2 regions of the Sphingomonas sp. PAMC26645 genome follow, and region 1 is predicted to be linked to the other one. Evidence: riboswitches for the same ligand, from Rfam matches in the RefSeq annotation. Region 1 holds a riboswitch; the other holds the start of a gene.
What was found. Region 1 has a riboswitch for thiamine pyrophosphate ahead of E5673_RS17255 (TonB-dependent receptor). Riboswitches for the same ligand answer to the same signal wherever they lie in the genome.

Region 1 (3,404 bases):
AGGACGTAACGTCCGGTCCGTCGGACTTCTGCCGCGTTCATCCGGCGTATACGGGGTGCCTCGGGCCAGGAATCCAGCGATTCTGCAGTCGAAGGTTGCGAGAGCGACGTTACCATGACGGCCCAACACACGGGGCCGTCGCGACGATCCCTTCAGGGGCGGACGTATGCCAAAGCGTCGAGTGCCTCGGAGATCAATGCGGCGACGACCGTCTGGCCGAGCGCATCCGCCTCCGCCAGCGCATCCTCGAGATGCTCGCGAAGCCGTTGATCGGGATTGAGCATCCGTTGGGGCATGTCTGAGTTATATCGCCGCAAACGTTTGGCGATACACGTCGGTCCCTCGACTAGTCGCAAAAATCTCACGACCTGCCCGCTTAACTCCGTGAGAACTGATGTCGGTAGTAAACATCAAGGGTAATGCCGCGACTCAAAGGTCTCGGTAGTAGAAGATTTCCGCTTCGTCTGCAGGGCGCAAGCCAACGATTTGCCCGGCTGGTTGCCAATTGGTGCGTGTCAAAAGTCCCACAGCGGCGCTGTTATCGACACCGGTCGAGATGAAGACTCTGCCACTCAGGACAGATTTCAGTTCGGCTATCAACGATTGGGCGATCCCGTGGCGACGATAGTCGGGATCGACGACCAGTTTGTTCACATAGTCCTTGCCGATGCATCCGCCGGTCTGCCACGCGATATAGCCTGCGATGACGCCGTCCACTTCGGCTACAAGCATGCGGCGCTCGACGATCTCCGCGATCCGGTCTCCGGGGAAGGAATCGAACGCCATCAACCGGGAAAGGTCATACGGTTCGGCGGCTCGGATCGCGGTCATGGTCTCTCCCTGCTGCAACCGATCGCTGGTTCCAGGTCGGCGGCTTGAAGGGCAGAACGGACGTTCCGGCTGGAAGTCTCACGAGTTGCTTTAGATTATAGAGATTCCTGGTACATTCTCGCTTCGGGTAGCGGCCGTGCGCGAACGAGTTGCCTGGACCGTGTTCGCGCGGATAAGCTGGCGCAATGGAAAACACCGCACCGCAGCTCGACCTGTTCACCCGCCTCGAAATCGCGATCGAGGAGCGCAACGAGGCCGCCGAAGCCTTCGACGTCTTCAAGCAGGATGCCGTGATGGCGCACGCCCCGGCCGCCGGAGCGGAGCCGGCCGTGACGAGCGAGGACGCCGCCGATGCCGCCGCGGGCGAGGTCGACGACTTCAATGCCGAGGTGAACGCGCTGTTGCAGGGCGCGACGGACGCGGAGCTGGCAGGTGCGTACGACCAGTCGGGTGGCGAGGTTGGCAACCCGGTGGCCGAGGCGCTGCTGGGCGAGATCAAGCGTCGCGAGGGTCGCGCCTGATGGTACGACGTCGCCGGTAGCCCAGGAATTTTACAGCGCGGTGAGTCTAAATGCCGCGCTGCAACGTAACTGTCACATCGCTGCGGCGTTGGCGCTCCCTTGCCGACCCCGGCGGTGCTCGTCGATCGAGCAGTAGAGGCGGTCGGCCTACCTTGTTTTCACAGCATGTTTTCTGGGTAGGCCGGCCGCTGCGCGCCATTCTTGGGGCGGGGCTTGAGGTTCGCCAGCGCGCCGCGTGCGGCACTCCAGCCAGATCAACGCGATAGCCCTTTCCACCACTCGCCCAACCGCCTAAGCGAAACGCATCCCCGGGGGGCCGCTTATGCGCGGCTGAGAGGTGGGCAGCAGCCCATGACCCGCTGAACCTGATCCGGCTTATACCGGCGTAGGGAGGGTCTGCGGCTGGCCCGTCGTCCCTCCGATTGGAGTGGACGTGACGTTTTTTAATGCTGGTTTTTTGTTGTGACGCGCCCGTTTATAGCGCGTGGCCGCCCTGCTTTCCGGGTAGCGCTGACCCTCTCGGCGAGCCTTGCCGCATCCTCTGCAAGCGCGCAGGTCGCGTCCGAGCCGGTCGAACCCACGGAAATTCGTGTGGTCGGCAAGCAGGATCCGGCCGGCTTGCTCCCGGACCAAAAGGTACCGCGCGCGCAGAGTGCGATCTCCGCCGACTTCATCGTCAAGCAGGCGCCCACGCTCAACGCGTTTCAATTGGTGACGCTGCTGCCCGGCGCGAACGTCGCGTCGAGCGACCCGTACGGTCTGTCGACGAGTTCCAGCCTCACGTTGCGCGGGCTCGGCCAGGACGAGATCGGCGTGCTGATGGAAGGCGCGCCGCAGAACGACATCGGCTATTATTATGCCTATCCGTCGCAGTTCGCGGATCCCGAGAATTTGAAGCGCATTTCGCTCGCGCAGGGCTCGGTCGATATCGACTCACCGACGCTCGGCGGCGCGGGCGGGCTGTTGTCGCTCGCGCTCGACGATCCCAAGGCGCGTCCCGGTGCGCTCGTCGACTTGTCGCTCGGCAGCTACGCGGCGCGGCGTGGGTTCTTCCGGGTCGATAGCGGGACGATCGGCAATACCGGGCTGAAGGCGTTCCTGTCCTATTCGAATACCCGTGCGGACAATTGGCGAGGTGCCGGCTACGATACGCGCCAGCATATCGACGCCAAGATCCTGGGGGAATGGGGCGCCGGCAACCGCGCCAGCCTTGCGTTGTCGTACAACGACGCGAACTCGTCGAGCTATCCGAGTCCGACGCTCGCCGAATGGAACGCGCAGGGCCGCGACTTCAACTACGACAAGCGCTACACGGCGGGGAACACGAACTATTGGCGCCTGTACCGCGCGCCGTTCCGGAATCTCTACGCCTCCGCGCCGGTGCATCTGGTGCTGACCGATCGGCTGGCGCTCGACACCACCACCTATCTCCAGTTCGGCTACGGCAACTCGCCCTACGGGACGCAGCTGACCACGGAAGGGAATTTCCTCGGCACTGAGGAACTGGCACAGCCGATTGCGCTGCCCGGTGCGGTCGACGGCGTCGCGACCGTGCTCGGCAATTACACCGGCGACCAGATGCGGACCGGCAACGTCAGCAAGCTGACCTTCAGGACCGGCGCGCACACGCTCACGGCGGGGCTCTGGTTCGACTACGGCACCGACCGCGTCACGCAGTCGTACACCTCGATCGACGCCGATGGGCAGCCATTCGATCGCTGGGGCTATCGTTCAAAGGCAATCCGCACCGCCTACGGGAGCCTGCTCGCCTATGAGAACCAGCGCACCGTGACGGTCACAAAGGGCTTCTTCGTCGCCGACAGCATCGCGCTGACGCCGCGGTTGACGATCGATGCCGGGTTCAAGGGCGTCAACGTTTTGCGCAACGGGCGCAATTATCTGCCTGGGCCGCAGGACAAGGTGCGCAACGACAGCTTCGCCGCCTTGCCGCGTGCCGCGATCCACTACCGGATCGACGATCGCCAGCAGCTGTTCGCCAACATCACCACCAACTTCCGCACGCCCAACGAGTTCACGCTCTACAACAGCTAC
Region 2 (3,404 bases), 1.1 Mb from region 1:
GACGCCAACGGCCTGGCCTACAGCCGCTCGGTCGCGCAGGTGCACAACATCGTCTACCTGACGCCCACCGCGAAGATCGGCGGCGGCTTCTTCCCCAACGGGACCAACAACCGCCTCGATTCGCTGCGGACCAGCGGCGCCAACGCGTGATCGCGATCACTGCCTGAAACTGAAACCTTGGGCCGCGGCGAGCAATGGGAGCGCCGTGGCCCTCGTTTGGGGAACGACCATGACCAACTTCACGAAGCTCACCATGCTCGCCGGTCTCGCGACCGCGGGCATTTTCGCTGTTCCGGCCGCCGCGCAGGACATGACCACCGACACCAAGCCGTTCTCGGGCGTCTATATCGGCGCAGCCGGCGGCTATGACGTCCAGGGCAACGACGTCGGCTCGTCGATCCTGTTCGACCGCAACAACGACGGCAATTTCAGCGACAGCGTCAACACCATCACCGGCGCCAACGCCTTCTCGCCGGGCTTCTGCAACGGCTCGGCCCGCACCGCAGTGCCCGCCTATGGTTGCCGCAACGACGATGACGGCTGGTCGTATTACGGCCGCGCAGGCTTCGACGTGCAGCGCGGTCCGTTCGTGGTCGGCATCGTCGGCGAATTCGGCAAGTCCGAGATCACCGACAGCGTCGCCGCCTTCTCGACCACGCCCGCCAGCTACACGATGGCCCGCAAGCTGAAGTGGGAAGGGTCGGCCCGCCTCCGCGCCGGTCTCGCCGCGCGCAACACGCTGTTCTACGCCACCGGCGGCGCTGGCTATGCCAAGATCGACAATTTGTTCTTCACCACCAACACCGCCAACGCGTTCGCAGCCACCGGTTCGGACAAGAAGTGGGGCTATGTCGGTGGCGGCGGCATCGAGCAAAAGCTGACCAAGAACATCTCGATCGGCATGGAATACACCTACCACCAGTACAAGGACGACGACGCCCGCGTCCTCGTCACGGCTGGCAGCGCGATCACCGGCAGCCCGGTCCTGCTCGCGAACAACCCGTTCGTGCTCGCTCCCAACACCGCCGGCACCGCCTTCCGCCGCAGCGACGACCAGTTCCGCTGGCACTCGCTGCGCGGCACGGTGAGCTTCCGGTTCTGAGGCGCAGGGCGGCTTGCGCCGACCCGGCGCAAGACTCGCCCAAGCCCGGTCAGCGCAGCAAAGCACGCCACAAGGCGTAGCTTAGCTACGACTGACGGCGCGCGGAGTGACAGAAAAGGCCGCTGCCCCAAACCGGGCAGCGGCCTTTTCTTTATGTGTTCGATCCTCCCCCGCCAGGGGGAGGTGGCACCGAAGGTGACGGAGGGGGAGGGCCACGCAACAGAGGTTTTCCTTACCTCCCCCTCCGGCTGGCAAGCGCCATCCACCTCCCCCTGGCGGGGGAGGATCGCAAGAGGCACCCCCCGTTCGCCCCGAGCGAAGTCGAAGGGCAGACCCTAAGCACAAACGCCTCGCCCCCGCTCAGGACCCCCAAATTCCCCATTGCACCCCACCCCAACCCCCCTATGCTCACCTCACCCCGGGGGAGCGCTAATCCGCGCTTGAGAGGAAGGCAGGAGCCTTCGACCCGCTGAACCTGATCCGGTTGATACCGGCGGAGGGAGGGAGCGGTCGCCAAAGAACCGTAAGCCTTTGCTCCGAGACCCGTAGGAGCAAGCGCATGGCCATCGATACGCAACACACGACCGACATCGGCGTAACCACCGGCCCGATCCGAGGCTCCCGGAAAATCCACGTAGCGGTCCCAACCAGCCCAGACGTCCGCGTCGCTATGCGCGAGATCGTCCTAGACGCGAGCTGCAGCGAACCCCCGTTACGCGTCTACGACACCAGCGGCCCCTACACGGACCCCCGCGCGAACATCGACATCAACGCCGGCCTCTCCCAACTCCGCCGCGCCTGGATCGAGGCTAGAGGCGACGTAGAATCCTACGAAGCCCGAGAACTCCGCCCCGAAGACAACGGCCAGCTCGGCCCTGACCGTTCCGGCGGCGTCCCCCAGTTCCCCGCCACCATCAAGCGCCCCCTCCGCGCCAAACCCGGCCACAACGTCAGCCAGATGCACTACGCTCGCCGCGGCATCATCACCCCGGAAATGGAATACGTCGCCACCCGAGAAAACCTCGGCCGCGCCATGCTGAAAGACTACGCGAGAGACGGCGAATCCTTCGGCGCAAGCATCCCCGACTTCGTAACCCCCGAATTCGTCCGCGACGAGATCGCCCGCGGCCGCGCGATCATCCCCAACAACATCAACCACCCCGAATCCGAACCGATGGCGATCGGCCGCAACTTCCTCGTCAAGATCAACGCCAACATCGGCAACTCCGCGGTCGCCAGCAACGTCGCCGCCGAAGTCGACAAGCTCGTCTGGTCGATCCGCTGGGGCGCGGACACTGTGATGGACCTCAGCACCGGCCGCAACATCCACGACACCCGCGAATGGATCCTCCGCAACTCGCCGGTCCCGATCGGCACCGTCCCAATCTACCAGGCGCTCGAAAAAGTCGGCGGCGTCGCCGAGGACCTGACGTGGGAGATCTTCCGCGACACGCTCATCGAGCAGGCCGAACAGGGCGTCGATTACTTCACGATCCATGCCGGCGTGCGCCTCGCCTACATCCCGATGACCGCCAACCGCGTCACCGGCATCGTCTCGCGCGGCGGCTCGATCATGGCGAAATGGTGCCTCAGCCACCACAAGGAGAGCTTCCTCTACGAGCGCTTCGACGAGATCACCGAGATCATGAAGGCGTACGACATCGCCTACAGCCTCGGCGACGGCCTGCGCCCCGGCTCAATCGCCGACGCCAACGACGAAGCGCAGTTCAGCGAACTCTACACGCTCGGCGAACTCACCCACCGCGCGTGGAAGAGCGACGTCCAGGTCATGATCGAAGGCCCCGGCCACGTGCCGATGCACAAGATCAAGGAGAACATGGACAAGCAACTCGAGGTATGTGGAGAGGCGCCTTTCTACACCCTAGGGCCCCTGACGACGGACATAGCCCCCGGCTACGACCACATCACCAGCGGCATCGGCGCCGCGATGATCGGCTGGTACGGCACCGCGATGCTCTGCTACGTCACGCCGAAGGAGCATCTAGGCCTCCCCGACCGCGATGACGTCAAGGTCGGCGTAGTAACCTACAAACTGGCCGCCCACGCCGCCGACCTCGCCAAAGGCCACCCCGCCGCCCAGATGCGCGACGACGCGCTAAGCCGCGCAAGGTTCGAGTTCCGCTGGAGAGACCAGTTCAACCTCTCCCTCGACCCCGACACCGCCGAACACTACCACGACCAGACGCTGCCAGCCGAAGGCGCCAAGACCGCCCACTTCTGCTCGATGTGCGGCCCAAAATTCTGCTCGATGAAGATCACGCAAGAGGTGAGGGACTTCGCA

Region 2: it holds a riboswitch for thiamine pyrophosphate, as region 1 does, so the genes downstream of both, thiC (phosphomethylpyrimidine synthase ThiC) here and E5673_RS17255 (TonB-dependent receptor) in region 1, are expected to answer to the same signal.

The regions. Positions count from the first base shown of each region.
Region 1 covers NZ_CP039249.1:3,776,763-3,780,166, reverse strand. The annotation lists gene E5673_RS17270 (deoxyribodipyrimidine photo-lyase) at 1-41, opposite strand, end outside; gene E5673_RS19800 (hypothetical protein) at 153-296, opposite strand; gene E5673_RS17265 (GNAT family N-acetyltransferase) at 430-831, opposite strand; gene E5673_RS17260 (hypothetical protein) at 1,017-1,352, shown strand; TPP riboswitch at 1,652-1,761, shown strand; gene E5673_RS17255 (TonB-dependent receptor) at 1,815-3,404, shown strand, end outside.
Region 2 covers NZ_CP039249.1:565,677-569,080, reverse strand. The annotation lists gene E5673_RS02770 (ferritin-like domain-containing protein) at 1-150, shown strand, start outside; gene E5673_RS02765 (outer membrane beta-barrel protein) at 230-1,102, shown strand; TPP riboswitch at 1,513-1,621, shown strand; gene thiC (phosphomethylpyrimidine synthase ThiC) at 1,662-3,404, shown strand, end outside.